2 regions of the Blautia sp. 1033sp1_1033st1_G9_1033SCRN_220408 genome follow, and region 1 is predicted to be linked to the other one. Evidence: predicted binding sites of a transcription regulator. Region 1 holds the regulator's gene; the other holds the start of a gene.
What was found. The regulator Rex, encoded in region 1, represses fermentation and respiration genes when NADH is low (regulators of the CRP and FNR family bind a similar motif). The targets are predictions, from matches to a motif close to ATTGTTAANTANTTAACAAT.
Positions count from the first base shown of each region.

Region 1 (16,291 bases):
ATATTGAGGACGGTAAAGAGCGGATGGTAAAAACACCATGGTTCCCCAAGCCGATTCCCTTCCATGAGGCAGCAGAAGAGGGTACCAGAAAGGTGATCCAGCAGCATTCTACCATTGGACTTGTGGTCACTGCTGACGGAAGCTTTGGGGAGATCCCAAGGGAAAACTTCCGGGAAGCAGAGGAAGCTGCCGTTAAAGAATTGAAAAATCAGGGGAAACCTTTCCTGGTGATCCTGAATTCCCAGATGCCATATAAAGAAGAAACCATAAGGCTTGCAAAAGATCTTAAGGAGAAGTATCAGACAGCCGTTGTGCCTGCCAATTGTGAACAGCTGCGGAAAGAAGACATTACCAGAATACTGGAAAAGATACTGTATGAATTTCCAGTTAGTGAGGTGAGTTTTTTTATCCCCAAATGGGTTGAAATGCTGCCATTAGATCATCCGGTAAAAAGCCAGATCCTGGCACAGATCCGGGAGTTGATGAAAAAGATGACCCATATCCGTGATCTGTGTGGAGGCATTCATCTGGATGGGCCTTATGTAAGAGATACATTTCTGGAAGAATGCAGCCTTTCCAACGGAAAGGTATCTATACGGGTAGATGTGGATGATAAATATTACTATCAGATGTTAAGTGAGCTTTGCAAGGTTCCCCTGGAAAGCCAGTATGATTTGGTTAATACCATGAAAGAGCTTTCCGGCATGAGGGAAGAATATGTAAAAGTAAAAGAAGCACTGGAATCAGTACGCAGCTGCGGCTATGGGGTGGTAGTGCCTCAGCTTTCAGAAATCCGTCTGGAAGAACCGGCTGTGATCCGTCAGGGAAACAAATACGGGGTAAAGATCAGGTCTAAAAGCCCATCCATCCATATGATACGGGCAGAGATCGAAACCGAGATCGCTCCCATCGTAGGAACTGAGCAGCAGGCAAAGGATCTGATCACCTATATTGGCGATAATGCATCTGGTGAAGATGGGATCTGGGAAACAAATATATTCGGCAAATCCATTGAACAGCTGGTGCAGGATGGTATTCGCAGTAAGATTTCTTCTATCAGTCAGGAAAGTCAAATAAAGCTGCAGGACACCATGCAGAAGATCGTCAACGACAGCAAAGGCGGAATTGTCTGCATTATTATATAAAGGCTTTTCTCTGTGTGGCACGCCCCTAGCGGGGGGCGTGTTTTTTTGCCCATGCAGACAGAAATTCCATTTGTTCTCTGTCTGACAGAAGCTGGGAATCCAGGTCATTGCCGGCTGCAAGGCAGCAGCACAGAACCAGGGACTGCAGCAGAAAGAATAGAAAAAGAAACACTAGCATGCATATACCTCCTGAAAAATTCAAGTCGAGCAGCCTGAAAGAATCTGACTGTAATAAGCAGGTGACAGTTACAAATATTACTATTCATAAGATTTATTTCTAAGGGTTTCCTTTTCAGCATTTTTTATACATATGATACAGAAACAGGTGATTAAATACAAGAGTAATATAGTACACAATAAATTTACAACCAGTATAGACTTTGAGAAAACCCTGTGCTATAATTCATAAAAGATATGCCATGGTTTGCTGTTTATTGCTTTATGCCAGGCATTCTGTAATTGATAACTAAATTTTCAGGAGGGAAATGAACATGAAAAAGTTCAGCAAGAAACTTGCAGTATTGGTTCTGGTACTGTGCATGGTGTTTGGGACACTGGTACCTGTATCTGCTGCGACCCGTACATCCAAGGCTGACAAGCAGCTTCAGACTGCAGTTGCCAAGGTAATGAAGAACCGTAAGATCACATCTTCCACATCCAAGACAGTAGCACTTAACAGAGTGTTTACTTATGTATCAAAGCTTAAATATGGCAGAGCACCCCTTGGATTCAAGCCTGCCACTACTAAGAAATGGGAGATTAATTTTGCAAAGCAGATGCTGAAATCCAGAAGAGGAAGCTGTTATCATTATGCTGCAGCGCTTGCATTCTGTGCAAAGAAAGCAACCGGATATCCGGTACGTATTGGCTTTGGTACCAGCAACTTCATTAAGAAGACCAACTGGCAGCCTCATGCATGGGTAGAAGTGAAGATCGGACGCACCTGGTATGTTTACGATGCCAATGCAGCAGCTGTAGCATCCAAGCAGAAGATCAATGGTACCAAATGGTCCAAGGTTAAGCTTCCTACAGTGAAGAATAAAAAATACAAACCGACAAATTACATTAACGTGGAGATCTAAAAGATGGTTTTCAGCTCTATGATTTTTTTGTGTATTTTTTTGCCGGTAACATTTGGTCTGCATCTCCTTCTTCCGGGGATGCGGGCCAAAAACATGTTACTGGTTATTGCCAGTCTCCTTTTCTATGCATATGGAGAGCCGGTTTATGTACTGCTTCTTATAGGGTCATCCTTTTTTAATTATCTGTTTGCCTGGCTTGTAGAGCGGGATCCGGGTCACAAAAAGGTTTGGGTCGTGGCAGCTGTGCTTGCCAATCTTGCAGTTCTTATCATTTTCAAATACACAGGATTTTTAATCAGTTCATTTAATTCTATTACAGGTGCGGCAGTTCCAGTACCGCAGATACGTATGCCTATCGGTATTTCATTTTTTACTTTCCAGGCATTGTCTTATGTGATCGATGTATACCGCGGTACCACAAAGGCACAGAAGAATTTTGGCAAGGTACTTCTCTATGTATCCTTTTTCCCGCAGCTGATCGCAGGACCTATAGTAAAATACCATGACATAGAGGTTGAGGTAAATACAAGGACTCAGACACTGGAGGGAACCTTTACAGGGATCCGCAGGTTTGCAGCAGGTCTTTGTAAAAAGGTTCTGATCGCCAATACCATGGGACTTGTGGCAGATAACCTTTTCGGGGCGGCAGCGTCTCAGATCAATATCCTGGGAGCATGGGCAGGTGCCATTTCCTATATGCTGCAGATTTATTTTGATTTCAGCGGATACAGTGATATGGCTATCGGTCTTGGATGGATGTTTGGTTTTCATTTCAAAGAGAACTTCAATTATCCTTATATCAGCAGCAGCATTAAAGAGTTCTGGCGAAGATGGCATATTTCTCTTTCCGGATGGTTCAAGGAATATTTGTACATACCCCTTGGCGGCAACCGTAAGGGCCGCACCAGGACAGTGATCAACAAGATGATCGTATTTCTGGCTACCGGTATATGGCACGGGGCAGCCATCAACTTCCTTTTCTGGGGTGTTTATCACGGCTTGTTCCTTATGCTGGAAGAGTATGTACCAGCCATTGTGAAAAAGGGCGGTAAGGTAAAAGGCTTTTTCCAGCATATATATGCTCTGCTGGTAGTGTGCATCGGATTTGTATTTTTTAGGGCAGAAACTATGGGACAGGGTGTTTTCTGGCTTAAGCAGATGTTTACAGGATTTTCTTTTTCAACATCCGCTGTAAGCCTTGTACTTCAGCAGCTGACACCGGTTTATCTGGTAACACTGGTGTGTGCGGTTATTGCAGCTACCCCTGTAAATGCTTCCCTGAAGAAATGCAGGGGCTATGAGGTGTTTGTTTCCCTGCTTAGCTTTGCAGGACTTCTTCTTTGCATTTTAAGTCTTGCTGGCGGTACCTATAATCCATTTATTTATTTCCGTTTCTAGGAGGACATGACAAATGAAGAAAAGTAAAATATTATACAGTATTCTGTTTTTTGGAATCTGTCTTGTTCCTTCTGTGGGCATGTTTTTTACCCACCAGGAAAGCTCTTCAGAGAACCGTACCCTGGCAGAATTTCCTTCCTTCAAGACAGAGGATGGAAGTATTAATTTTGACTGGCTTTCTCAGGCAGGAGACTACTTCCAGGATCATTTTGCATTCCGTAATGAGCTGGTTACAGCCAATGCTGTGGTAAATGGCAAAGTTCTTGGTGTATCCACCGCGTCCGGTGTGATCCAGGGTACTGACGGATGGCTTTATTATAAGGATTCCCTTTCTGATTACCTGGGCACAGACCCGCTTTCTGAGAGAAGTCTTTTTAATATTGCACATACTCTTTCCATGATGCAGACCTATCTGGAAGGAAGAAATGTGGATTTTCTTTTTACAGTTGCACCAAATAAAAATTCGCTGTATGATGAACATATGCCTTACTATGATAAGGTAAAGGTTTCAGATGAGAAGAATCTGGACAGGCTGGTACCCTGGCTTTCCAGTGAAGGCGTCCATTACGCAGATCTGTACCATATGCTTTTGTCACAGGATGAAACTTTGTATCATAAGAGGGATTCCCATTGGAATAATAAAGGAGCTGCCATGGCTTCAGACCTGTTTTTGGATACTCTTGAAAAGGAGCATGATTCCTGGGATGAGGAGCCATATCAGGTACGTACAGACTTTGAGGGAGATCTGGATACTATGCTGTATCCCTCCATGCCTCAGCTTGAGGATGAGGTTTATTATGACCGTCAGACCACTTATGCGTATGTAGGAGAGGTGGGCAGCAATTTTGATCCTAAGATCACTACTGTCAATCCTGTGAAATCCGGAAGTCTGGTGATGTACAGGGATTCTTTTGGAAATGCACTGCTGCCGTTTATGGCAGATGCTTATGCCAATGCATATTTTTCAAGAGGTATCCCATATCAGCTTAGTGATATTGATACTACAGGGGCAGATACAGTTGTTGTGGAGCGGGCAGAAAGATTCCTGCCTGAGATGGCTGTGTCAGCACCGGTGATGGCCGGACCGGCGGTTGTACCGGAAAGCCTGCTGAACCAGGATGCTGAGGACGGAACTACTGATCTGGCATCCAAGAACGTTGGAAATATGGTACAGATCACAGGAAGGATCAAGCCGGAATATCTGGATACAGATACACAGATTTATCTGCGGATCAATCAGGCAGGGGTATATGAAGCTTTTCCTGTGGATGTGAAGCTGGAGGACGGCACACTGGATGATGGAGGCTTTTGTCTGTATCTTTATTCTGCATCACTGGCTCCGGGCGAAAACAACCTGGAGGTTGTGACCAAGGATGACCAGGGATATCATATTATTTACAGTTACACATTTGAGCCTGCAGCATAGGGCTTTGAAGGATTAAGCCTGCAAAAATAAGGCTCTAAAGGAGGAACAAATCATGAAGATGAAAAGCGTGAAAGCATTTTTAAGTATTGTGACAGCTGCTTCCCTTGCAGTTTCTGCACCGGTAGCCGTATTTGCTGAGGACGCAGCAGCACAGGAAGCGGAGGCACAGGACAGTGATGGAGAAGCAACCGCAGAGGATTTTACGATTGCCTTTGACGGAGGAGAGTTATCAGTAACCAATCAGACAACACAGACGATCAAGGAAGCAAAGCTGGTAGAAGCTGCAGCAGATGACAGCGAAGAAGCAGATAACAGCGAAGAAACTGCAGATGCTTCCAAAGAAGCAAAGATGGATCTTGTGCTTACAGAGGAAGATGGTACAGAGCATACTTTCCAGGATGTAACTGTAGACAAATGGAAAGATGCAGTCCTTGTGAATTCCTATGAATTTCTGTACATCAATTATAAGGATGAAAGCGGCAAGGATCAGGAAGCGGCAGAGACTGCAGACGAGCGTACCTTTGATGAGCCTATCACCATGTACGTATCTGCTAATGTGCATGTACGTAAAGAGGCTGACAAGGAGTCTGAATCCTTAAAGGTTGCAGCACTTGGCGATGAATTTAAAGTGATTGCAGCAGTTCCGGGATGGTTCAAGGTAGAGAATGGGGATGATACAGGCTATGTATTCCACAGCTATCTGACAGAGGACAAGGCAGCGGTAGATGCACTGGTAAAAGCAAAACAGGAAGCAGATGCAGCAGCAGCTCAGGCAGCAGCAGCGGCAGCAGCTCAGGCAGCACAACAGCAGGCAGCCGCAGCGGCAGCACAGCCGGCTCAGAAAACAGAAGTAAGCAGGCAGGCATATGATGACTGCGATGGAAGCGGGCACGGATATTATGAGATCACCTGGTCTGACGGAAGTGTGACATATGAGAACTATTGATTTTCACAGAAGCTTGAAGAGATGTTTTATGGTACTTTGCGGGGCAGTTCTTCTGCCCCTTGGTGCCGGCCAGGTTTATGCTTCAGAAGAAGCTCCCCAGGAAACCGTTTCCCAGGAAACACCTGTAGTAAAGAAGGGCCTTTTAAAAGAAGGCAGATACTACTGCTATTACAAAAAAGAAAAAAAGATCCGGAACCGGTGGGTGAATATTGGCTCTAACCGTTACTTTTTTAATGCAAATGGTCATGCAGTGACAAACAGCATGAAAAGAGGCCGGTATGTGTATGTATTTAATCTGGAAGGTAAGCTGATGCGCCCTAAGAAGCCCTCTGTTGTAAAGGTAGGGCAGAACCTGTACTATGTGGACCGCAAGGGTCATGCCACTGTGGGCTGGTTTGTGCTGAACAACCGTCTTTACAGAGGTGATCCTAAGGGCAGACTGTGTAAGAACCGTGTATATGACGGAATTACCTTTGGGAAGAAAGGCTATGCAGTAAACAATACCAATTCCCAGCTGAAGATGCAGACCATGAAGATCTTGTCCAGGATCACAAATGACAGCATGACCAGTTATCAGAAACTGAATGCCTGCTGGAATTATGTGGTAAATAACATTTATTATTATGGATGGTATCCGGGAACTGCGGCAGGATGGCAGAGAAGGTGTGCATTAAATACACTGGCTACCAGCAGAGGGAACTGTTATGGTTATGCCTGTGCTTTTGCAGCTCTTGCAAAAGAAGCCGGATTTAGCCCTAAGGTGGTAGCCGGCCGTGTTTCCGGTACAAGAGACGGTGCCGGAGATGGTATGACCCGTCATTGCTGGGTGATCATTAACGGAGCTTATTATGATCCGGAAGCCCATGCAGCAGGCTGGTATCGTGGAGTATACGGCAGCGGCAGCTATGATATTAATCATCAGATTAGCCAGATCGTGGATTTCTGACAGATCAGGTAAGACTTTCAAAAGCATCTGAGAAAATTTTTATAAAGATTTAAAAAGCATCCAGGAAGTTTTCTTCCTGGGTGTTTTTTGTAAGTATATCAGCTGGGAGATGACTCCCACCTCTATAGGTGGTGAGAAACAAGCTGGTATCAGTGGTGGGAGTCAATCCCCCAGCTGATATAGCCTCCGGCAGGATTGCAGAGGTGCGCAGGAGAAGTATGTCATGCAATTGCATGACGCGCACCTCGCAGCAAGAATGCCGAGGCATTCTTGAATTTACAAAAACTCAGGAAATGCAGTGCAGGTCACAACAGGGGAACTTTTTGAATATAATAATAAGAAGACCTTTCCGGAGAGGCTTATGACAGGCAGGACATATACTGGAAAAGGGATCGGAGTGGCAGTGCTGGATACCGGGCTTTTCCCCCATGCAGACTTTGACAGCCGTATCCGTTTTTTTTATGATTTCCTTTTTTATCGTAGACAGCCATATGATGATAATGGACATGGAACCCATGTTACCGGGATCCTGGCAGGAGATGGCAGAATGTCCTCTGGCAGGTATATGGGTGCAGCACCTGGCTGCAGCATTATTGCTTTAAAGGTATTAGACAGATATGGGAACGGAAGCAGAGAGGATTTGCTGCAGGCTTTTCGGTGGATCCGAAGCAATAGGGAGGAGTACCGGATCCGGGTGGTGAATATTTCTGTGGGAACCACCTGCAATACTTCTAATGAACAGGATGCGCTTCTTGATGCAGTGGATCAGCTGTGGGATGAAGGACTGGTAGTGGTAGCAGCGGCTGGAAACCAGGGGCCAAGGTCAGGCAGCATTACAGCGCCTGGCAGCAACAAAAAGGTGATCACTGTAGGTTCCAGTGACCTGTTGGAAGGAAAAAAAGCAGTTTCCGGACGAGGGCCTACAAAGGAGTGCGTATGCAAGCCGGATGTGGTTGCGCCGGGAAATCATATCGTATCCTGTATACCTTATACAAAATGGAAACCATTAGCAGGAGGCACCCCCGGGATCTACGGATATGGAGTCAAAAGCGGAACCTCTATGTCCACCCCGGTTGTTTCAGGAGCCATTGCCTGCGCTCTGGAAAAGAATCCCACCCTAACAAATGTGGCTATTAAAAGGATGCTGAAAGAAAGTGCAGACGATATGCAGCTGCCAAGGAATATCCAGGGATGGGGTCGCTTCAACCGTGAACGTTTTTTGAATTTGACAAAAAATTATCACTGTAACGTACAAAAGCGTTGACTTAGATCCTCTTTTTGAGTACAATGGAAACGATGTGAATACAATTCATAGAGTATGAATACTATTCGTGTTCATAGAGGAGGAAATTATGGAAAATAGACGAGTGACAATGAATCGGCATACGAATCTGCTTCAGTTAGAGGAGCATATGTATCCGCTGGTGGATGTAAAAACACCAAACGTATTCCGAAATCTTTTCCCTTATTCTGAAATACCGAAGATCGCATTTAATGACAGGGTGGTTCCCCATCATATGCCGGATGATATCTGGATCACAGATACCACATTCAGAGATGGACAGCAGTCCAGGGCTCCTTACACTACGGATCAGATCGTAAGGATTTATGATTACCTTCATAAGCTGGGCGGCCCGGAGGGAAGGATCCGTGCTTCCGAATTTTTCCTCTACAGCAAAAAGGACAGGGATGCAGTTGAAAAATGTATGGAACGTGGCTATGAGTTCCCGGAAGTGACCAGCTGGATCCGTGCAAATAAGAAGGATTTCCAGCTTGTGCGTGATATGGGTATGCGAGAGACTGGTATCCTTGTAAGCTGTTCTGATTATCATATATTTTATAAGATGAAGATGACCCGTAAGCAGGCCATGGAGCATTATCTCAGTATTGTGAAGGAATGTTTGGAGATCGGTGTTTCTGTTCGTTGTCACCTGGAGGATATTACAAGAGCAGATATTTACGGTTATGTGATCCCGTTCTGTCTGGAGCTTATGAAGCTGCGCCAGCATTATGGTATCCCGGTAAAGGTAAGATGCTGCGATACTATGGGCTACGGAGTCAACTACCCAGGTGCTGTGATCCCCCGTTCTGTACCTGGTATTATTTATGGTATTATGATTCATGCAGGTGTGCCTTCCGAGCTGATCGAGTGGCATGGACATAATGATTTTTATAAGGCTGTAAGCAATTCCACTACCGCATGGCTGTATGGTGCCTGTGGAGTGAATACCTCATTGTTCGGTATTGGAGAGCGGACTGGAAATACTCCGCTGGAGGCTATGGTATTCGAGTATGCACAGCTTAGAGGCAATCTGGGCGGTATGGATACCACAGTGATCACAGAACTGGCTGAATATTATGAGAAAGAGATCGGGTATCATATTCCGGAAAGAACACCATTTGTAGGCAAGAATTTTAATGTGACAAGAGCAGGTATCCACGCAGATGGTCTTCTGAAGAATGAAGAGATCTATAATGTGTTTGATACAGAGAAATTCCTGAACAGATCTGCTGAGGTAGCAGTATCCAATACTTCAGGAGCAGCTGGGATCGCCCACTGGATCGATACCCATTACCGTTTGAAAGGCGATAAGAAGGTTGACAAGAACAGCGAACTTGTTACAATGATCAAGGCATGGGTAGACAGCCAGTATGAAGACGGCCGTGTTACAGTACTGTCTGATAAGGAGTTGGAGGCTGTGATCGCAGAAACCTGTGAGAGACTTGGTATTACGTTGAAATAAGAAGAGGAGGAATATCTAAATGGCAAAAATTCAGATGAACACACCCCTTGTAGAGATGGACGGAGATGAGATGACCCGTATTCTCTGGAAGCTTATTAAGGATGAACTTCTGAATCCTTTTATTGACTTGAAGACTGAATATTATGATCTTGGCCTGGAGCACAGAAATGATACAGATGACCAGGTTACTGTAGATGCAGCAGAGGCAACCAAGAAATACGGAGTTGCTGTAAAATGTGCCACCATTACCCCAAATAAGGCAAGAATGGACGAGTATGACCTGAAGAAAATGTACAAAAGCCCTAACGGCACTATTCGTGCCATCCTGGATGGTACCGTATTCCGTGCACCTATTGTTGTAAATGGAATTGAGCCTTGTGTACGCAACTGGAAAAAGCCGATCACCATTGCCCGTCATGCATATGGGGATGTATACAAGAATACAGAGATGAACATTGAGAAACCGGGAGACGCATATCTTGTATTTGAAGGTACAGATGGAGAGACTAAAAAAGAACTGATCCATCACTTTGACAAGCCAGGTGTGATCCAGGGAATGCACAACATTGAGGAGTCCATTGCAAGCTTTGCAAGATGCTGCTTTAACTATGCACTGGATACAAAGCAGGATCTGTGGTTTGGAGGCAAGGATACAATCTCCAAGATTTATGACGGGAAATTCAAAGAAATTTTTGCAACGATTTATGAAGAAGAATTTAAAGAAAAATTCCAGGAAGCAGGGATCACTTATTTCTACAGCCTGATCGATGATATTGTAGCCCGTGTGATGAAAGCAGAGGGCGGTTTTATCTGGGCCTGCAAGAACTATGACGGAGATGTGATGAGTGATATGGTATCTTCTGCATTTGGCTCTCTTGCAATGATGACTTCTGTACTTGTTTCCCCTCACGGCTACTATGAGTATGAGGCTGCTCATGGTACGGTGCAGAGACATTACTACAGACATCTGGAAGGAAAAGAAACATCCACCAATTCTGTGGCAACTATTTTTGCATGGACAGGTGCTCTTCGTAAAAGAGGAGAGATGGATGGGATCCAGGAACTGCAGGATTTTGCAGACAAGCTGGACAAGGCTACACTTTCAACTATCGAAAGCGGAAAGATGACAAAGGACCTGGCTTTGATCACTTCCTTGAAGGATGTAACAGTACTGAACAGCAAAGAATTTATCCTTGCCATCCGTGAGAATCTGGAAAAGCTTCTCTGATAAAAAAGATATCATCATAACAAAGGAGGAGCCGGCCATCAGGCCAGCTCCTCCCACTTTTCGTATAATTCCTCTAATTCTGCTGCAATGGCAGCTTTTTCTTTACTTAATCTGGTACATTCTGCTACGTTGGTACAAACTTCAGGAAGAATCATGGTTTCATCAATTTCCTGATCACGGGCTTCTAGTTCTTCGATCCTTTTTTCGGTTTTCTTCAGTTCGTTTTCCCTTTTACGTTCTTTTGCCTGCTGTTCCTTTTGCTGCTGCCAGGAAAGCTTGTTATCTGAAACCTGGACGGCTTCTTCTTCCTGGGTTGTTAAAGGAGCATATTTGGCAGTAAGCTCTTCTTTCTTTTCCAGATAATAATCATAGTCCCCAATATAATTCACAATGGCCTGGTTGGTCAGATCCATGATCCGGGTGGCTGTCTGATTGATAAAATAACGGTCATGAGATACGTAAAGGACAGTACCTGTATAACTGTTCAGTGCTTCCTCCAGGATTTCCTTGGAAGCAATATCCAGATGATTGGTAGGCTCGTCCAGGATCAGAAAATTGGCTTCGGAGAGCATCAGCTTTGCAAGGGAAACACGGCCTCTCTCTCCACCGGAAAGAGAGGAAATCACCTTGAATACATCATCCCCTGTGAACAGAAAGGCTGCCAGCATATTGCGGATCTGTGTTTCTGTAAGAGTAGGATAGGTATCGGAGATTTCCTGGAATACTGTTTTTTCCATATGGAGTACATGATGTTCCTGGTCATAGTAACCGATCTGTACCTTGGAACCAAGGGTAAACTTGCCGGAATCGGCAGGAATCACCTGGTTCAGGATCTTAAGTAATGTGGTTTTTCCTGTTCCGTTATTCCCAATAAGGGCTACTCGTTCACCACGCTTGATCTCAAAAGAAATATTCTGGAAAAGGGTCTGTCCCGGAAAAGTTTTGGAAAGCTCTTCCACAGTCAGCACATCATTGCCGCTGATGAAGCGAGGCTCCAGGGTGAGACGCATCTGATCGTTTATTTCAGCAGGTTTATCCAGACGCTGCATTTTATCCAGCATTTTTTCACGGCTTTCCGCACGGCGGATGGACTTTTCACGGTTAAAGGACTTCAGCTTTGCAATCACCGCTTCCTGATGCTTAATTTCTCGTTGCTGGTTCAGATAGGCTTTATACTGAGCATCACGAAGCTGGGCTTTTTTCAAGGCATAGGCTGAGTAATTGCCACTGTACATCCGTACATATCCGGCTTCGATCTCTACCACTTTTGTTACAACTTTATCAAGAAAGTATCTATCATGAGATACGATCAGTACAGCTCCAGGGTAGGTGAGCAGATAATTTTCCAGCCAAGCGATGCTTTCCATATCCAGGTGGTTGGTAGGCTCATCAAGAAGCAGGATATCCGGCTGGGACAGAAGAAGCTTGCCAAGAGCGACCCTTGTTTTCTGGCCTCCGGAAAGGGTTTCTATCTGCTTGGTGAAATCCTCTTCTGAAAAGCCCAGGCCTTTCAGTACGCCTGCAATCTGGCTTTTGTAGGCATAGCCATTTTCCAGCTCAAACTGGTGGGTCAGGCGGGAATAGGTCTGCATCAGTTTTTCTAACTGCTCTCCCTGGGAATTTTTCATTTCCTGTTCCAGAGTACGAATTCTGTTTTCCATATCTATGATGTGCTGTTTGGTGGAGCTAAGCTCATCATAAATGGTTTGATGACCGTGAATATCCTGATACTGAGCCAGATAGCCGATCTTTTTGTCCCTGGAGATCACTACAGAACCGCTATCCGCAGAAAGCTCGTTCATAATGATCCGCAGCAGGGTGGTTTTACCTGCACCATTGTTGCCGATCAGTGCTGCTTTCTCTTTTTCTTCAATATGAAAACATGCATCTTTGATAATTTCTTCTTCACCAAATGCTTTACATATGTTCTGACATGATAAAATCATAAAGGTTCCTCCAAAAAAATAAGAAATCCACAAATCAATCTATTATATAATAAAAAGGCATCGGGTGTCAAAAAATAAATAAAGTAGTCACAAAGTAAGTAACTTAGATTGACAATAAAATATCATTTGAGTATAATTGAGATATAAATTTTAGATATGGGCAGCAGGAGGAAGAGTTGGTGGAAGCAAAGGAGATATCAAAGGCGGTTATTAAAAGGCTGCCCCGGTATTATCGTTATTTGGGAGAGTTGATCGAGGAGAATGTGGAAAGGATTTCCTCCGGTGATCTCAGTAAAAAAATGCATGTGACTGCATCTCAGATCCGTCAGGATCTTAATAATTTCGGCGGTTTTGGGCAGCAGGGCTACGGATATAATGTGCATTATCTGTACATGGAGATCGGCAAGATCCTGGGACTGGATACCATCCATCCTATGATCATCGTTGGAGCAGGTAATCTGGGTCAGGCACTTGCCAATTACAGTGATTTTGAGAAGAGAGGATTTCGTCTGGTGGGGATCTTTGACGTGAATCCGGTTCTGGAGGGGATTTCTGTAAGGGGTATTGGGATACAGATGATAAATACACTTCCTGAGTTCCTTAAGGAGAATCCGGTTGAGATTGCCATACTTACCCTTCCCAAGCATAAAGCAAAAGAAATGGCCAATGTGCTGATCAAAAATGGTGTAAAGGCTATTTGGAATTTTGCACACATTGATCTGGATGCTCCGGAGGATGTGATCGTAGAAAATGTTCATCTTTCCGAGAGCCTGATGACTCTGTCTTATAATTTAAGCCAGTATCGGAAAGAGCATGTAGAAGAAAAAAAGGAAACAGAGAATTAAGGGAAAGAGTTTTTCCCTTTTGGTTAAAGGCTGCTGCCTGCTGCCGCATGATTCGGCGGTTCAGGGCGGCTTTTTCCATTTAAAAAGACAAAGGAGAGTGGGCGTATATGAAAAAGGTAGTAACAAGCAAAGAAATGGCCAGTCTGGACGCGTATACGATTCATGATGTAGGGATTCCCTCCATGGTGCTGATGGAACGGGCTGCTTTGGCTGTGGCAGCTCAGATCCAGAAGATTTCTGCCGACAGGGAACGGATCCTGGTTGTTTGCGGAAACGGCAACAATGGTGGAGATGGTGTGGCTGTAGCCAGGCTGTTGTATCTGAAAGGATATCATGTAGATCTGTTTCTTACAGGAAATTCCCAGAAATATTCTGCTCAGATGGCTCAGCAGATTCAGATTGCAAGGCATTATCACGTACCTGAGGTGAATAACCCGACATGGCACGAATATACTACTATAGTAGATGCCGTTTTTGGCGTAGGTCTGACCAGGCCGGTGGAGGGAAGATACAAGGAGATCATTCAGAGGATGAATGAGACAGATGCCAAAAAGGTGGCAGTAGATATTCCTTCCGGCCTTGACGGAAGCACAGGCAGAGTGCTTGGAACCGCATTTTGTGCAGATCTTACCGTTACTTTTGCTTTTATGAAGCAGGGAATGTGCTTCTATCCCGGCAGGAGTCTGTCCGGGAAAGTTGTAGTAGCAGATATCGGGATCTATGATTATCCTGGCAATTACGGCAGACCGGTGTGGCAGCTGGAAAGAGAAGATATGAAGCAGCTGCCACAGAGAGTTCCCTGGGGGAATAAGGGGACTTTTGGCAAAGTGCTTTTGGTGGCTGGCTCAAAGGGCATGTGCGGAGCTGCATATTTTGCTGCCTGTGCAGCCTTAAATACAGGAGCTGGTATGGTAAAGGTACAGACAGTGGAAGAAAACCGGATTCCGCTTCAGTCTCTGCTTCCGGAAGCAATGGTGGAAAGTGTATTTTCAGAAGAAATAAATCAGCAGCTGTTAAGCTGGTGTGATGTACTGGTGATTGGACCAGGTCTTGGATGCCAGGATGAAAGCCGGGAACGGGCCAATTGGTTTCTGGCCCATGGGAATCAGGCGGGGAAGCCGGTGATCCTGGATGCAGATGGTTTGAACCTGCTATCCATGAATCCGGGCTGGAAGCAGTATCTGAAAGGAAATACTGTGCTGACCCCGCATATGGGGGAGATGGGCAGGCTTACAGGGCTTTCCATTTCAGAATTGAAGGAAGACCCGGTAGGAGCAGCGTCTGATTATGCAAAAGAAACAGGGGCTGTGTGTGTGTTAAAAGATGCCGGTACAGTTACTGCAGGCTGCAGGGATGAAATATATATTAATATGTCTGGAAATGCGGGAATGGCAGCAGCAGGAAGCGGAGATGTGCTTTCAGGGATGCTGGCTGGTGTGTTCTGCATGTATCTGAACAATATAAAGGTACCGGATCCGGCAAGGATGGCAGCTCTTGGCGTGTTTCTCCATGGACTATGTGGAGACAGGGCGGCAGATGCTGCTGGTACAAGAGGGATGAATGCCCGCAATATCCTGGATGCGATCCCACTGGTACTTCGGGATTTTGAAACAGGAAACAGGGAGGAACATTATGGAAAAATTCAGTAGAGTAAAAGCACTGGTGGACCTGGACGCAGTTGCCTATAATTTTGAAGCTATGCATAAAAATATTAAACCAGGCACAAAGATGATCGCTGTGGTAAAAGCGGATGCTTATGGACACGGAGCTGTGCCCATTGCCAGGTTGGTCCAGGACTATGATTATATCTGGGGCTTTGCGGTGGCTACCGAGGAGGAGGCTCTTTCCTTAAGGGAGGCAGGCATCCGCAAGCCAATCCTGGTGCTTGGTCTTGTATTCCCGGAATGTATGGAGGAGCTTGCAAAAAATGATATCAGCATTGCTGTAAGCAGCATCAGCCTGGCAAGAGAATATGCAAAAGCAGGCAGGAAACTTTCCAAAACTGTAAAGATTCATCTGGCAGTAGATACTGGAATGACCAGGATTGGATTTCATGATGGATCTCAAAGCCTGGAAGAAATAAAGAATATCAGCAAGCTTCCTTATCTGGAGATAGAAGGCATGTTTACCCATTTTGCAAGAGCAGATGAGTATGATGTAAGTCCTGCAAAGACTCAGTTGGATCGTTTCCTGGCTTTTGCCAGTCTTTTAGAGGAAAACGGTATACATATTCCTATGAAGCATTGTTCTAACAGTGCAGGGCTGATACGGATGCAGGAGGCCAATCTGGATGCTGTACGTGCAGGGATCACCATTTACGGGGTGTACCCTTCCCAGCAGGTGGAGAAGCATATTGTAGAGCTTAAGCCTGTTATGGAACTGAAAAGCCATGTGTCTTTTGTGAAGAAGATCACAAAGGGAACGGCCGTAAGCTATGGCGGCACCTTTATTGCACCAAAGGATATGCAGCTGGCCACCATCCCGGTAGGATATGCAGATGGATATTCCAGGCAGCTATCCGGAAAAGGCTGGGTGCTGATCCATGGGAAAAAGGCACCTATCTGCGGAAGAGTCTGCATGGATCA
Region 1 is NZ_JBFKZO010000002.1:93,653-109,943, reverse strand. It holds gene spoIVA (stage IV sporulation protein A) at 1-1,145, shown strand, start outside; gene AB5916_RS02305 (hypothetical protein) at 1,171-1,323, opposite strand; gene AB5916_RS02300 (transglutaminase domain-containing protein) at 1,637-2,227, shown strand; gene AB5916_RS02295 (MBOAT family protein) at 2,321-3,625, shown strand; gene AB5916_RS02290 (hypothetical protein) at 3,639-5,051, shown strand; gene AB5916_RS02285 (SH3 domain-containing protein) at 5,104-5,997, shown strand; gene AB5916_RS02280 (transglutaminase domain-containing protein) at 5,984-6,943, shown strand; gene AB5916_RS02275 (S8 family peptidase) at 7,305-8,207, shown strand; gene AB5916_RS02270 (2-isopropylmalate synthase) at 8,296-9,687, shown strand; gene AB5916_RS02265 (NADP-dependent isocitrate dehydrogenase) at 9,707-10,915, shown strand; gene abc-f (ribosomal protection-like ABC-F family protein) at 10,954-12,861, opposite strand; gene AB5916_RS02255 (redox-sensing transcriptional repressor Rex) at 13,041-13,706, shown strand; gene AB5916_RS02250 (NAD(P)H-hydrate dehydratase) at 13,814-15,355, shown strand; gene alr (alanine racemase) at 15,339-16,291, shown strand, end outside.

Region 2 (16,291 bases), on a different contig from region 1:
TCGTCAGGGAGACAGGAGGACTGAAGGATACGGTAGAGCCTTATAATGAGTTTGAAGGCACTGGTACAGGATTTTCGTTCTGTAATTACAATGCACACGAGATGCTTAGTACCATTCGTTATGCAGAGCGTATCTACTATGATAAGAAGCGTGAATGGAATAAGATGATCGACAGAGCTATGGCACAGGATTTCTCCTGGGGTAATTCTGCACGGCAATATGAAGAGATGTATAATTGGCTGATTGGCTGATCCTGTCATATTTTGTCGAAAGATAATCCATTCTTATTTGCAGGAAAGACTTGACAGAAACACAGATTTATTATACTATGGTAGCAGAAAACACGAACATAGGTTTGCATTATGAAAAATACAAGAATAAGGAGACTGCCATAGAATGATAAATGAAGAAAAGCAAAAAGCCCTGGAGGCTGCTCTGGGGCAGATAGAGAAGCAATATGGAAAAGGATCTGTGATGAAGCTTGGCGAGTCAGGTGCCAGTATGCAGGTGGAGGCGGTTCCTACAGGATCCCTTAGTCTGGATATCGCACTGGGAGTAGGCGGCGTACCCAAGGGACGTATCATAGAGATTTATGGACCTGAGTCCAGTGGTAAGACTACCGTAGCATTACATATGGTAGCAGAGGTTCAGAAGCGTGGCGGGATTGCCGGCTTTATTGATGCAGAGCATGCACTGGATCCTGTTTATGCGAAGAATATAGGTGTTGATATTGACAATCTTTATATTTCACAGCCAGATAATGGTGAGCAGGCATTGGAGATCACTGAGACGATGGTACGCTCCGGAGCTGTGGACATTGTGATCGTAGACTCTGTTGCTGCACTGGTACCTAAGGCTGAGATTGATGGAGATATGGGTGACAGTCATGTGGGGCTTCAGGCGAGACTGATGTCCCAGGCTTTGAGGAAGCTTACAGCTATTATTAGTAAGTCCAACTGCGTAGTGATCTTTATCAACCAGCTTCGTGAGAAGGTAGGCGTTATGTTCGGTAATCCGGAGACTACCACCGGTGGCCGTGCACTGAAGTTTTATTCTTCTGTACGTCTGGATGTACGTCGTGTAGAGACTCTGAAGCAGGGCGGAGAGATGGTTGGCAATCACACCAAGATCAAGGTGGTGAAGAACAAGGTTGCACCGCCATTTAAGCAGGCAGAGTTTGATATCATGTTTGGTACAGGTATTTCCAGAGAGGCAGACATCCTGGATCTGGCAGCAGACTGTTCCATTGTTAATAAGAGTGGTGCTTGGTATGCTTATAATGGCAATAAGATCGGACAGGGCCGGGAGAATGCCAAAGCCTATCTGAAAGAGCATACAGATATTCGTGATGAGATTGAGAAGAAGGTAAGGATCCATTACCATCTGCTCCCTGAGGAAGAAGAGACAGTATCTGCCCAGGACAATGCGCAGGCAGATGCAGCAGCTTCCCCAGAGGATGAGGCCTGATTCATGGGACTTACAAGAGAAGAACAACAGGCGGCCCGCAGGAAGGCTTTGCTCCTTCTTGAGCATATGGACCGTACAGAGAAAGGCCTGTCTGACCGTTTGCGTCAGGCAGGCTTTTGTGTAGAGGCAGTGGAGGATGCAGTGGCTTACGTAAGCTCTTTTGGATATGTGGATGATAGCAGGTATGCGGAGAATTATATTGCATACAGAATCCAGTCTAAGAGTAGGCGCAAGATCCTTCAGGAACTGCTTCAAAAGGGTGTGGACAAGGAGACTGCCCAGACTGCCTGGGAGCAGGTATCAGAGTATACCCAGCCGGATGAACAGAAGATCCTTAAGGAGGCTGTCCTTAAGAAATGCCAGCCAGGCACAGTCCTGGACGAAAAGGGGATGCGCCGCCTTCAGGGATTCCTGCTGCGAAGAGGCTTTGGCTATAGTGATATTTCCCATGTGCTGGAGGAACTGCAGATCCAGATGGAATCTAATACATCGTTCTGCAAATAACTGTGGGATTCTTCCTACCAAAATATAAATTTCATTTTTCTGTAGAAAAACTTGACATAATTATCAAAAACATATAAACTTATATTGTTGTAATTGTACAATGAAAACCGAATAAGGAGGTGCTCCTGTGACAAGCACAATTATTGTTGCATTTGTCGCTGTGGTAGTCGCGCTACTTATTGCAGTTCCTATTACTACTAAAGTTGCTGTGGCAAATAAAGTAAAAAAAGACGCAGAAACTGTTGGATCGGCAGAAGACAAAGCCAGAGGCATCATAGATGAAGCTTTGAAGACAGCAGAAACGAAAAAACGGGAAACTTTGTTGGAAGTGAAGGAAGAATCTCTCCGTACAAAAAATGAACTGGAGAAAGAAACCAAGGAACGAAGAAATGAACTGCAGAAGTATGAGAAACGTGTCTTATCAAAGGAAGAGGCCGTAGATAAGAAAGCGGATGCAGTTGAGAAGCGTGAGGCAGAGTGCACAGCGAGATATGCTGAATTACAGAAGAAAGAAAAACGGGTGGACGAACTTGAGCAGAAGGGAGTACAGGAACTGGAACGAGTTTCAGGACTGACTTCAGAACAAGCCAAGGAAGAGCTGCTCAGATCTGTGGAAGATGATGTGAAGGTTGATGTTGCAAGGCTTTACAAAGAACTGGAGAACAGGGCAAAAGAAGAAGCCGGCAAGAAAGCCAAGGAGTATGTGGTAAATGCCATTCAGAAATGTGCAGTTGACCATGTAGCAGAAGCAACGATTTCTGTTGTGCAGCTTCCAAGCGATGAGATGAAAGGGCGTATTATCGGCCGTGAAGGACGTAATATCCGTACATTGGAGACCCTTACAGGTGTAGATCTGATTATTGATGATACACCGGAAGCAGTTGTTCTTTCTGCTTTTGACCCGATTCGTCGTGAGATCGCCAGAGTTGCACTTGAGAAACTGATCGTTGATGGCAGGATCCATCCGGCCAGGATCGAGGAAATGGTTGAGAAGGCACAGAAAGAAGTGGAAGCCCAGATCCGTGAGGATGGGGAGACTGCTGCTATGGATGTGGGTGTGCATGGTATTCATCCAGAGCTTCTGAAACTTCTGGGAAGGATGAAATTCCGTTCCAGCTATGGACAGAATGCATTGAAGCATTCCATTGAAGTGGCACAGTTATCCGGACTTCTGGCTGGTGAAGTAGGTGCTGATGTGCGTATTGCCAAACGTGCCGGACTTCTGCATGATATTGGTAAGTCCATTGACCATGAAGTAGAAGGCTCACATATTCAGATTGGTGTAGATCTTTGCAAGAAATATAAAGAATCTGCAATCGTTATTAATGCAGTGGCTGCTCATCACGGAGATGTAGAACCAGAGTCATTGATCGCCTGCATTGTACAGGCAGCAGATGCTATTTCTGCAGCCCGTCCTGGTGCTCGTAGAGAGACACTGGAAACATATACCAACCGTCTGAAACAGCTGGAGGATATTACCAACCAGTTTAAAGGGGTGGAGAAATCCTTTGCAATTCAGGCAGGTCGTGAGATCCGTGTTATGGTCGTTCCAGATCATGTTACAGATGCAGATATGGTTCTTCTGGCAAGAGATATTGCCAAGCAGATTGAGGCAGAGCTTGAATATCCAGGCCAGATCAAAGTTAATGTGATCAGAGAGAGCCGTGCTGTGGATTATGCTAAATAATCCAAGCTGTCATTCAGGAAGATAAGATACAGGAATCGTTATTCCCAAGGGAAACCAAAGGAAAACGGTTCCTGTTTTTGTGTGAAAAAATATATAAATGATTACAGTGTTTCGGTAATGAGAACTGCATAAATTCTATATGGGAAGCGTAAGATGGAAAAGAGAAAAAGATGCTGCTGTGTCAGACAGTTACATCATAAAAAGACAGGAGAAGGATATGGGGAAAAAGGAAGGCAGAATAAAAGGAAAGGAATTTTTTCCCTGGTCAGCTTTATTTTTTTGTGGCTTTTTTACAGGTACCATTCTTCCAAATATTATGTGGAAAATGAAATGGCAGCAGAAAACAGTAGCTGCTATGTACCTGCTTAGCTCTTTTTCAGGACAGGAGCTGGCTGGAACCGGACTTCTTGGAGAAATATTGAAAAGCAGGGGAAGTTTTTTTATATTATGTGCAGTGTGCGGATTTACTGTTTTCGGTGTGCCATTAGCAGTTGGAACTGTGATTGCAGCAGGCTTTGGGATTGGTGCAGTGCTGACCGTATGTATCCTTCAGTTTGGTCTGGCAGGTGCGGCAGCAGGAATTGCTCTCCTTTTTCCACAGTATCTGATCTATCTGCCTGCCCTGTTTATGCTTCTGGACATGGTTTTTAAACAATCCATAAGCATGTGGAAAAATCAGGGGATTTTTCCGGACAAAGTAGCTGGATATTCCTGGCAGACAGTTTGGACAGGGGGCATTTACTTCCTCGGAATGCTGTTGGAAGCCTATGTAAATCCATGGATAACAGAAAAAATTTTGATGACTTTAAAAATATTTTGAATGTATTTACACCATATGTGGTGTAAGTTACCATAAAAAAGTCGACATTTTGTGTAAAAATGCGGAAAGCCCCAACTTATCAGCATTTCAGAGAAAAAAAGGGTTTGATTTTATGTTAATTTCAAAGTATAATACAGTTACATTTTTTGTTATTCAGAATGGGGAGTATGAATGACAAGTATTGAACGTGACAGGAAGAAGAGAAAATGGAAAGAGAGATACATGATTTCATTAGTTATCTGCATGAAACAAAGAAGTCATCCAGCAATACGGAGATTTCCTATGAGCGGGATTTAAGAAAAATGGCCAGGTTTCTGGAAGACCGGGGGATCCGTGAAGCAAAGGCTGTGCGGGAACTTGATCTGGAGGGATATTTGGATTATATGGAACGTGGAGAATTTGCGTCTTCTACCATATCCAGAAGTGTAGCGTCCATCCGTGCTTTTTTTCAGTATCAGATGAAAGTCAACGGTATGGAAAAGGATCCGTCAGATAATCTGAGGCCACCTAAAGTAGAGAAGAAAATGCCGGAGATATTATCCATTCAGGAAGTTGATCTTCTGCTTCTGCAGCCAGATCTGAATACACCTAAAGGGATCCGGGATAAAGCTATGCTGGAGTTATTGTATGCTACTGGTATGAGAGTCAGCGAACTGATTCATTTGCAGGTAGATGAGGTGAATCTCCAATTAGGATATGTGACCTGCAAGGAACATGAGAAAGAAAGGATCATTCCCATTGGCAATGTGAGTCGGGATGCCTTGATCCTGTATATGGACAAGGCAAGAGATACTTTTGTTAAGGACAGTAAAGAGAAGACTTTGTTCACCAACTGCTCCGGGAAAGCAATGAGCAGACAGGGGTTCTGGAAGGTACTGAAAGGATATGCAGACGATGCCGGAATCAAGCGGGATATTACACCGCATACCTTGCGCCATTCTTTTGCAGTACATATGCTGCAAAATGGAGCAGATATTAAAAGCGTACAGGAAATGCTTGGACATTCGGATATTTCCACAACCCAGATATACTTAAGTATGAATATGAACCGCATGCGGGATGTATATATGAAAGCCCACCCCAGACACTGATCTGAGGCGGGCTTTTATTGTAACATCAGCACAATTCAGCAATGGTGTATAACAGTTTTTCAGATTCTTCCCATCCAAGGCATGCATCTGTAATGGATTTGCCGTAGATATGAGGTGCACAGCCAATCTTCTGGTTGCCAGGCTCAATGTAGCTTTCAATCATAAGACCTTTTACAAGCTTGTGGATATCAGAATCCACAGCGCGGCTATGAAGCACTTCTCTTGCAATACGAACCTGCTGTTCGTATTGTTTGTTGGAATTGGAGTGGTTGGCATCTACAATAGTCGCCATATTTTTCAGATCTTTTGCTGAATATTTTTCGTAGAGAAGGCGCAGATCCTCATAATGATAATTGGGAATGGCTTCTCCATGTTTATTTACAGCACCGCGAAGAATCGTATGTGCATATTCGTTCCCCGATGTTTCTACTTCCCAGCCGCGGTAGATAAAACGGTGGCTTCCCTGGGCTGCAACAACAGAATTAAGCATAACGCTGAAATCACCGCTAGTAGGATTCTTCATACCGGCAGGGATATCCATGCCGCTTACAGTAAGGCGGTGCTGCTGGTCTTCTACAGAGCGGGCACCTACGGCTACGTAAGAAAGAATATCGGAAAGATAACGCCAGTTTTCAGGATAAAGCATTTCGTCAGCACAGGTAAATCCACTTTCCTGAATGGCATGTATATGCATTTTACGGATGGCGATCAGTCCGGCAAGCATGTTTGGCTTCTTCTCAGGATCTGGCTGATGAACCATTCCTTTGTAGCCTTCGCCTGTTGTACGTGGTTTATTAGTATAAACTCTTGGAATAATTAAAACTTTATCTTCAATTTTCTCCTGAACCTTACGAAGTCTTAACAGGTAATCACATACAGCATCTTCATTGTCAGCAGAGCAGGGACCGATGATGGCAAGAAACTTATCGGATTTTCCAGTTAATATATCACGGATCTCACTGTCACGTTTCTCTTTAAGAGCTTTGATCTTTGCATCAATCGGGTATTGATTGCGGATTTCGTCTGGTGTAGGTAATTTTTTGATGAATTCAAAACCCATTTTCTTTCTCCTTTGCATTTGCTATCAGTTTTTTATTATAGAACAAGTTTTTGAGAATGTCGATAGAAAAATTATCACAGTATATAAGAAAAAGTTATTGTAGTCTTGAAGCAGATGCTTGTTGCAGATGAGTAAAATACCGGATCAGGGCAATAAGATGCAGCAGAGAAAGAAGCAGTTCACCAGACAACATACCATAAAAATAGCCTCGGATTCCCATAGCGGGAATGGCAAAGATTACAAACAGGATCCGAAGAAGAGCTCCGGACATGTTGTGGAACAGACAGCGGGAAGCTTTTCCAAGGCCATTTAGTATACTGACCATGGCGGTATTCATATACAGAAATGGGCAGATAAAAGCCAGGGAGGTAATATAGTTTCCGGCAGTAATGCTGTTAAAAAGAAAAACACCTGCAAAGTGACCGAAAAAAAGAAAAAACAGGGCACAGATACATCCAAGAAAAAGACAGCCCATGCAGGAACTGCGGACCACATAGGAAATCCTTTTTCTGTTTCCAAGTGCCTGAAGCTGAGCAATAGAAGGCATAAGCATAACTGCTGCGGAGGTGGTAAGGGCGGAAGGAAAAAGAAGAAGCGGCAGGGTCATGCCTGTAAAGACTCCATAGACCCCAAGAGCGTCTGTACGGGACAGACCATATGCCTGTAGCCGTCCGGGGATCAGCACCACTTCAATACTGCCAAGTAAGGTGAGCAATACTTTATTCAGGGTATGAGGAACCGATTCCCCAAAAAGCCGGCAGATGGATGCAAAGGGTTTATGGATGAATCTGATTTTATAGGAAGTTTTTTGAAAATGAATGCCAAGGGTAAGAAGGGATGAAAGGCAGGCAGCAATCTCTCCGCAAAGGGCACCAATGCCGGCAAGAAGCGGTGTAACCGGCTTTTTTTCTGACAGAAGGATCAGATAGACCAGGTAAGAGCTGCCAATACGCACTGCCTGTTCAAATAACTGTATGCAGGAAGGCGTTAGGGCCTGCTTCATGGAATAATAGTAACTGCTGACACAGGTATGTAGCGCACTGAGAGGAAAACAAAAAGACATAAGACAAATCAAGGGAAGGGTGGCCGGCTCTTTCAGAATCCGGACCGCAATAAAAACTGCATTTTTATATAAAATAAATGAAATACCAACAGACAAAAACATACAGATGCCTGTTCCAAGGAGAAAGGTATCTTTTGCCTGCTGATCCTTTCCAAGAGCTTGCAGTGATGCGCAGTCCCGGGAGATCACTGCCTGCATACCAAAAGCGGTCATTGCAAGCAGCAAAGCAGAAAGAGGGAGAGAAAGCTGATAAATCCCCACACCCTGTGCACCAATGGTGTGTGAAAGGAATATTCTATAAAAGAAGCCAGCCAGCCGGCAAAGAAGCCCTGTACAGGTAAGAATCAATGTTCCTTTCAGAAATTGTTCCTTTGACATAACCGTACCGCCTGAATATATAATTTTTATCAGTATATTCTAAAAAGCACCTTGACAGAACGAAATGTATCTGGTAAAGTTAGGTGAAATCCAAGGAAAACACTAGGAATTAAAAAGAGGCGATAAAATGAAATTTTCCACACGGGCAAGATATGGCCTCAGGGCGTTGATTGATTTAGGCATGTACAGTGAGACAGAGAGCGTATCTCTCCAGAGCATTGCCGACAGACAGGGGATTTCCATGGGATATCTGGAACAGCTGATGGCACTTCTTAAGAAAGCCGGTTATGTGAAGAGCAGCCGGGGAGCCTGCGGAGGATATCGTCTGGCAATGCCGGCCGGTGAGATTTCTGTGGGAGACGTTTTAAGAGTGCTGGAAGGCAGTCTGGAGGCTGTGGAGTGTGCCGGCAACGAAGACAGCGGAGGATGTACAGGCGCTGATCTTTGCGTTGCCAAATACGTATGGAAACGTATAAACGACAGTATTACACAGGCTGTGGATACAATGACCCTGGGAGAACTGATCTGCGAAAGTATTAAAGTGCAGGAAAAGAATCAGGGACAGCAAAGAGGCAATGGAGTGATCTGCCCTAACAGCCGTACAAAAAACGAAGAGTGATAGTAACTATTCAGTAGGTAGTATCTTCATTCTGTAAAGCAGTAGCAAGGAGTCTGCTTTACTATGACAGGAGGACATAGAAATGGGAAAAATGATATATCTGGACAATGCAGCAACAACAAAGACGGCACCGGAGGTTGTGGAAGCAATGCTTCCTTATTTTACAGAAATGTATGGAAATCCCTCCAGTGTATATGATTTTGCCGGAAAAAGCAAAGATGCTGTAACAAAGGGCAGAGAGCAGATCGCAAATGTTCTTGGCGCCAAAAAAGAGGAAATTTATTTCACAGCAGGCGGTTCTGAGGCTGACAACTGGGCATTAAAAGCAACTTTTGAGGCTTACAAGTCAAAAGGCAATCATATTATTACTACTAAGATCGAGCATCATGCGATTCTTCATACCTGCGAATACCTGGAAAAAGAAAGAGGGGCAAAGATCACTTATCTTGATGTGGATGAGAATGGAGTTGTAAAGCTTGATGAGCTGGAAAAGGCCATTACACCGGAGACCATCCTGATTTCTGTTATGTTTGCAAATAATGAGATCGGTACACTGCAGCCGATCAAGGAGATCGGTATGATCGCCAAAGAGCATGGCATTCTTTTCCATACAGATGCAGTACAGGCATTTGGTCAGGTTCCCATCAATGTGGATGAGCTTGGCATTGATATGCTTAGTTCCAGCGGCCATAAGCTGAATGGACCAAAGGGCATCGGTTTCCTGTACATCCGTAAAGGCGTTAAGATCCGCAGCTTTGTACATGGCGGAGCTCAGGAGAGAAAGCGCCGTGCAGGTACTGAGAATGTGCCGGGTATTGTTGGGTTTGGTGTGGCAGCAGAGCGTGCAATGCATTCCATGGCTGACCGTACTGCAAAAGAGGTCCTGGTGAGAGATCATCTGATTAGCCGGATCACCAGTGAAATCCCATATGTAAAATTAAACGGACATCCAAAGAAGAGACTTCCAAACAATGTAAACGTAAGCTTCCAGTTTGTGGAAGGAGAGTCTATGCTTCTGATGCTGGACAGCTTTGGTATCTGTGCATCCAGCGGTTCTGCCTGTACATCCGGATCCCTGGATCCTTCCCATGTACTTCTGGCAATCGGACTGCCTCATGAGATCGCACACGGTTCCCTCCGTCTCACCTTAAGCGAAGAGACTACCATGGAAGATGCAGATTTTGTTGTGGATAAGTTAAAGGATATTGTGGCGAACTTAAGAAGCATGTCTCCATTATATGAAGATTTCATAAAAAAACAGAACAAATAAAGAAGCTAAATCTAAAAAAAGTGTAAAAGCACTTGTCAGGAGGAAAAAAACATGTATAGTGATAAAGTAATGGATCATTTTCAGCATCCCAGAAATGTGGGAGAGATTGAGAACGCAAGCGGTGTTGGTACAGTTGGCAATGCTAAATGTGGCGACATTATGAGAATCTTTCTGGACATTGATGAGAATACACATATTATAAAGGACTGCAAATTCAAGACCTTTGGCTGTGGTGCTGCAGTAGCGACCAGCAGTATGGCAACTGAGATGGTAAAAGGCAAGACCATCGAAGAAGCCATGGAAGTTACCAATAAGGCGGTTATGGAAGCACTTGACGGACTTCCGCCAGTAAAGGTACACTGTTCCCTTTTGGCTGAGGAAGCCATCCATGCTGCATTATGGGATTATTCACAGAAGCATGGCATCAAGATTGAAGGATTAAAGAAGCCAAAGAGTGATATCCATGAGGGAGAAGAGGCTGAGGAAGAGGAGTATTAATCTCTTCCCAGGCCCAAGATACAGGTGAGACTGCAGTCGTTATAGTCTATCTCAGTCGAGAAGACTCCCACCTCTTTCAGGTGTTGAGTAACTGCTCGACTTGAAGTGAGAAGATTCATCTTAAATTCGAGGCAAAAGAGATAAAAAGAAAAAGGGTAACTGTTTTACAGGCAGTATTCATTCAGGTGATCTGGAAAGTTTTTGCATTGCAGATGCCAGTGTGTGAAACAGTTACGAAAAAGGAAAATAACGATGACAGGACTTACAAATCAACAGGTTCAGGAACGAATCGATGCAGGCAAAGTAAATGCAAATGAGAACCCTAATACCAGGACATATAAGCAGATTATCCGGGAGAATACGCTGACATTTTTCAACTTTCTCAATCTGGTGCTTCTTGTCCTGGTTCTTTTAGTGGGATCATATAAGAATTCCATGTTCGTCGGGATCATCATTGTCAATACAGTGATAGGTATCGCTCAGGAGATCCGCGCAAAGAAGACCCTGGACAAGCTGGCAATCCTTACTGAGAGTAAAGCAGTGGTGTTGCGGGAAGGACAGAAGTGGAGTGTTCCTACAGATCAGCTTGTTCTGGATGACATTCTGTTTCTGAAGACCGGGGATCAGATCCCAGCGGATGCCAGAGTGCTTGAGGGAAGTATTGAGGTAAATGAATCTCTCCTTACAGGTGAGGCAGACAATCTGGCCAAGAATCCTGGGGACGATCTTTTTTCCGGAAGCTTTGTCACAGCAGGAGAGGCTTGCTGTCAGGTTGTTCATGTAGGGAAAGATAATTATGCGTCACAGATCACCAGTGAAGCAAAGGAGTTTAAAAGACATAATTCTGAACTGCGTAATTCCCTGAATGCGATCCTGAAGGTGATCAGTATTATTATTGTACCTATGGGAATGCTGCTGTTTTACAAGCAGTATTATATAGCAGGTGATAATATCCGGGATGCAGTGGTAAATATGGCTTCTGCAGTTCTTGGGATGATCCCGGAAGGGCTTGTTCTGCTTACCAGTGTGGCATTGACTTTGGGAGCATTGAACCTTACCAGGAAGAATACATTGGTGCAGGAATTGTATTGTATTGAGACGCTTGCCAGGGTAGATACCTTGTGCTTGGATAAGACAGGCACCATCACCTCCGGTTCTATGAAGGTACAGGAAGTGGTTTCTTATAAGATGGCTTTAAAACGGACTGAAGATACCGGGAAGACAGAAGAAGTTTTGCCTGCCCTGCCTGTTGCTGTGGCAGATACAGCCAATACAATTCCAGTTGAAATAGATACAGCTGAAACCAATATAGTTGAAGTAGATGCAGAGCAGCCTGTGGTTCAGCTGTCAAATCCAGAAACAGCTGAAGACTCAGAAGAAAGCCAGGAAGAGATCCGCCATATCATGGGTAATCTGCTTTATGTGCTGAAAGATAAAAATGCTACAGCTGAGGCCTTAAATCATTACTTTACAAAGAAGAATGATTTGAAGGTTTCCCATGTGATTCCTTTTTCCTCAGACAGGAAATATAGTGGTGCTGTATTTGAAGGAGAAGGCACATATTTGATGGGAGCAGCACAGTTTTTGTTTCCAGAAGGAAATCAGCCGCTTCTGGATGTTTGTGCAGTTTATGGTGCACAGGGTCTTAGAGTGCTGGTGCTTGCAGCAAGCAAAGAGGAAAGCACAGGTACAGAGCTTCCAAAAGATCTGAAGCCTTTGGCACTTTTTCTTCTTACAGATGTGATCCGTGAGGATGCACCAGAAACGCTGGCATTTTTTGACAGCCAGGGTGTGGATCTTAAGGTGATTTCAGGAGATGATCCGGTTACGGTTGCTGCCATTGCAAGAAAGGCAGGACTTAAGGATGCGGATCATTATATAGATGCTACTACGATCACCACACCGGAGCAGATGGAAAAGGCAGTGGCAGAGTGTTCTGTATTTGGAAGGGTAACACCCCAGCAGAAAAAAGAAATGGTGCTGGCCTTGAAGAAACAGGCGCATACAGTAGCTATGACCGGGGATGGTGTGAATGATGTACTTGCCCTGAAAGAGGCTGACTGTAGTGTAGCAATGGCAGAGGGTAGTGATGCTGCTAAGAATATTGCAAATATAGTGCTTCTGGATTCTAATTTTTCTGCTATGCCGGATATTGTGAACCAGGGAAGGCGTGTGGTAAATAATATTCGTACAGCAGCATCCATGTTTCTGATCAAGACGATTTTTTCGGTGCTGCTTTGCCTGATCACAATTTTCTGGGGGGATGCTTATCCTTTTGAACCAATTCAGATGTCTCTGATCAGCACCTGCGCCGTGGGGATCCCTACGTTCCTGCTTGCACAGGAAAATAATTTTAACAGGATCCAGCAGGGCTTTCTACGGTATGTATTTATGAATGCCTTTCCGGCAGCAGTTACGATTACAGGCTGTGTATTTACTATTATGCTTGTATGCCAGAATGTATATCATTCTAATGAGATGCTGAACACAGCCTGTGTGCTTGTTACAGGATGGAATTATATGGCAGCGTTGAAGACGGTTTATGCACCGTTGAACCGGTATCGTAAAGTGATCATTTACGGTATGCAGTTTATCTTTTTTGCAGCTGCGGTGATCCTGCAGAAGCTTCTTGCCCTGGGTGCATTGGAGTTTGGTATGATTATCCTTGTGTTTATCCTGATGACATTTTCACCGGTATTGATCGACGTGATCACAGCATGGATCCACACACTTTACGTAAAACTCGAAGAAAGAGAAGAAAGAGGTTTCCTCTCCCTTCTCTTTGAGAAAATACAGAAATAATGGGATTGATCAATCAATCAAAGCTTCAGGAACTGAGGCTTTCGTCCGCAAAAAACAGTGTAATATGTGAAGCCGCAGTCTGCTAAAAGGTCTGCGGCTTTTTCAAAGCCGTAAGCCACTTTGGACGGATCATGTGCATCAGCTCCGATGGTAACAATCTCTCCGCCAAGCTCACGGTAGCGCCGGATCACCTGGCTGCATGGATTAGGCTCTCCAAGACCATAATGATAGCCACCAGTATTAAGTTCAAGTCCTACCTGCCTGCGGATCAGCTGCTTCAGGATCTCATCCAGGATATCCTGAAAACGTCCATATGAGTAGGAGGCATTTTGCCCTGGGCCGTATCGGACAATATAGTCCAGATGGCCGTAAACATCCATTTGGTCAAATACAGAAAGATTCTCCAAGATAGATTCAAAGTATTCCATATAGCAGCGGGTAACTTTACGTCCCTTATAAAATTCCGGATAGTATGGGTCTTGACCATGTACCACATGGGAGGATCCGATCACAAAATCAAAGGGATAATCTTCTAAAAGCTGTCGGAACTGCCGGGCCAGATGAGGCTGAAGTCCGATCTCAATCCCAAAATGGATCTGCAGATCCTGGCTGTATTTCTCTTTCAGATGATGCAGCCTGGCATGATAAGCCGGGATATCAAGGTCAAAAGTCAGGCCGTCCGGATCAGCAGGATAGTCCGGATCAAAGTGTTCTGTAAAGCAGATGCCGGAAAGATTTCTGGAAATGGCTGCCTGGATCATGTCCTCCATTGGTGTTTCTGAATCTGCAGAAAATGAAGAGTGCATATGGCAGTCCCACAGGATCTGGTTCTTCATGGCTGAAAACTCCTTTCATTTGAACATACTTCTTTATTGTAGCATAAGTTTAGGAAGTTTTTACAGATGATTGTAAGGTTTTTTCTAAAATGCTCTTGAATTTTTGTTTGGAATTAGGTACAATATGCCGTAGGTTGATGTTTCTTTAACAAAGGTACATCATAATTTACCATTTAATTCATAGGAGGAATTTATCATGGCAGTAAAAGTTGCAATTAACGGTTTTGGACGTATTGGTCGTCTTGCATTCCGTCAGATGTTCGGAGCAGAGGGATTTGAAATCGTTGCTATCAACGATTTAACATCTCCTAAGATGCTGGCTCACTTATTAAAATATGATTCCACACAGGGAAGATACGCTCTTGCAGATACAGTTAAAGCTGGCGAGGATTCCATCACTGTTGACGGAAAAGAGATTAAAATCTATGCAAAAGCTAACGCTGCTGAGCTTCCATGGGGAGAGATCGGTGTAGATGTTGTTCTTGAGTGCACAGGTTTCTATACATCCAAAGACAAAGCACAGGCTCATATCGATGCTGGTGCTAAGCATGTTATCATTTCCGCTCCGGCTGGAAACGATCTGAAGACTATCGTTTACAATGTAAACCATGAGACTCTTACAAAAGAGGATCACATCATTTCTGCAGCTTCCTGTACAACAAACTGCTTAGCTCCAATGGCTAAAGCATTAAATGACCTTGCTCCGATCAAATCAGGTATCATGTGCACAATCCACGCTTACACAGGCGATCAGATGACACTTGACGGACCGCAGAGAAAAGGCGATCTGAGAAGATCCCGTGCAGCTGCAGTTAATATCGTTCCGAACAGCACAGGTGCTGCAAAAGCTATCGGTCTGGTTATCCCAGAGCTGAACGGCAAACTGATCGGTTCCGCACAGCGTGTACCGACCCCAACAGGTTCCACTACTATCCTTACAGCAGTTGTTGAAGGAAATGTAACAAAGGATCAGATCAACGCAGCTATGAAAGCAGCTTCCAATGAGTCCTTCGGTTACAACGAGGACGAGATCGTATCCAGCGATATCGTTGGTATGAGATTTGGTTCTCTGTTTGATGCTACTCAGACAATGGTTCTTCCACTTGAGAATGGCACAACAGAGGTTCAGGTTGTTTCCTGGTATGACAATGAGAACTCCTACACAAGCCAGATGGTTCGTACAATCAAACATTTTGGTAAACTGCTGAACGCTTAATTTCCGGCAGAGTAGGGTTTCAGTGCTGTAAAGCATACAAATAGACTCAGAGAAGGGTCCGGTCTGTATAGGACCGGGCCTTTTTGTCTGTATAAAGTTAAAAGGAGGCATAACAAGATGCTGAATAAGAAATCTGTTGATGATATCAACGTAAAAGGCAAGAAAGTCCTTGTAAGATGCGACTTTAATGTACCTCTTCAGGATGGTAAGATCACAGACGAGAACCGTCTGGTGGCAGCTCTTCCTACAATCAAGAAGCTGATCGCTGACGGTGGAAAGGTTATCCTTTGCTCCCACCTGGGTAAGCCGAAGGGAGAGCCGAAGCCAGAATTATCACTTGCACCGGTTGCAGTACGTCTTTCTGAGCTTCTTGGACAGGAAGTTAAATTTGCAGCAGATCCTGAAGTAGTAGGACCAAATGCAAAAGCAGCAGTAGAAGCTATGAAGGACGGAGATGTGATCCTTCTTGAGAATACACGTTATCGTGCAGAAGAGACAAAGAATGGTGACGAGTTCAGCAAGGAACTTGCATCTCTTTGCGATGTGTTTGTTAACGATGCATTTGGTACAGCTCACAGAGCACACTGCTCTAACGTAGGTGTTACCAAATATGTTGATACAGCTGTTGTTGGATATTTAATGCAGAAAGAGATTGATTTCCTTGGCAATGCAGTAAATAACCCGAACAGACCGTTTGTTGCAATCCTTGGCGGTGCTAAGGTATCCAGCAAGATTTCCGTTATCAACAATCTTCTTGACAAGGTCGATACCCTGATCATCGGTGGTGGTATGTCTTACACATTCTCTAAAGCAATGGGCGGACACATCGGAACTTCCCTTTGCGAGGATGATTATCTTCAGTATGCACTGGATATGATGAAAAAAGCAGAAGAAAAAGGCGTTAAGCTTCTTCTTCCTGTAGACAATAGAATTGGAGATGCTTTCTCTAATGACTGCAATATCAAGGTTGTGAAACGTGG
Region 2 is NZ_JBFKZO010000010.1:78,846-95,136, forward strand. It holds gene glgA (glycogen synthase GlgA) at 1-251, shown strand, start outside; gene recA (recombinase RecA) at 397-1,467, shown strand; gene AB5916_RS09375 (regulatory protein RecX) at 1,471-1,971, shown strand; gene rny (ribonuclease Y) at 2,099-3,658, shown strand; gene AB5916_RS09385 (stage II sporulation protein M) at 3,876-4,478, shown strand; gene xerD (site-specific tyrosine recombinase XerD) at 4,685-5,569, shown strand; gene AB5916_RS09395 (3-deoxy-7-phosphoheptulonate synthase) at 5,595-6,629, opposite strand; gene AB5916_RS09400 (oligosaccharide flippase family protein) at 6,724-8,070, opposite strand; gene AB5916_RS09405 (Rrf2 family transcriptional regulator) at 8,198-8,689, shown strand; gene nifS (cysteine desulfurase NifS) at 8,772-9,959, shown strand; gene nifU (Fe-S cluster assembly scaffold protein NifU) at 10,011-10,457, shown strand; gene AB5916_RS09420 (HAD-IC family P-type ATPase) at 10,710-13,259, shown strand; gene AB5916_RS09425 (histidinol-phosphatase HisJ family protein) at 13,277-14,095, opposite strand; gene gap (type I glyceraldehyde-3-phosphate dehydrogenase) at 14,292-15,311, shown strand; gene pgk (phosphoglycerate kinase) at 15,429-16,291, shown strand, end outside.
Region 2: the regulator Rex is predicted to act here: its motif matches at 14,229-14,248, upstream of gap (type I glyceraldehyde-3-phosphate dehydrogenase).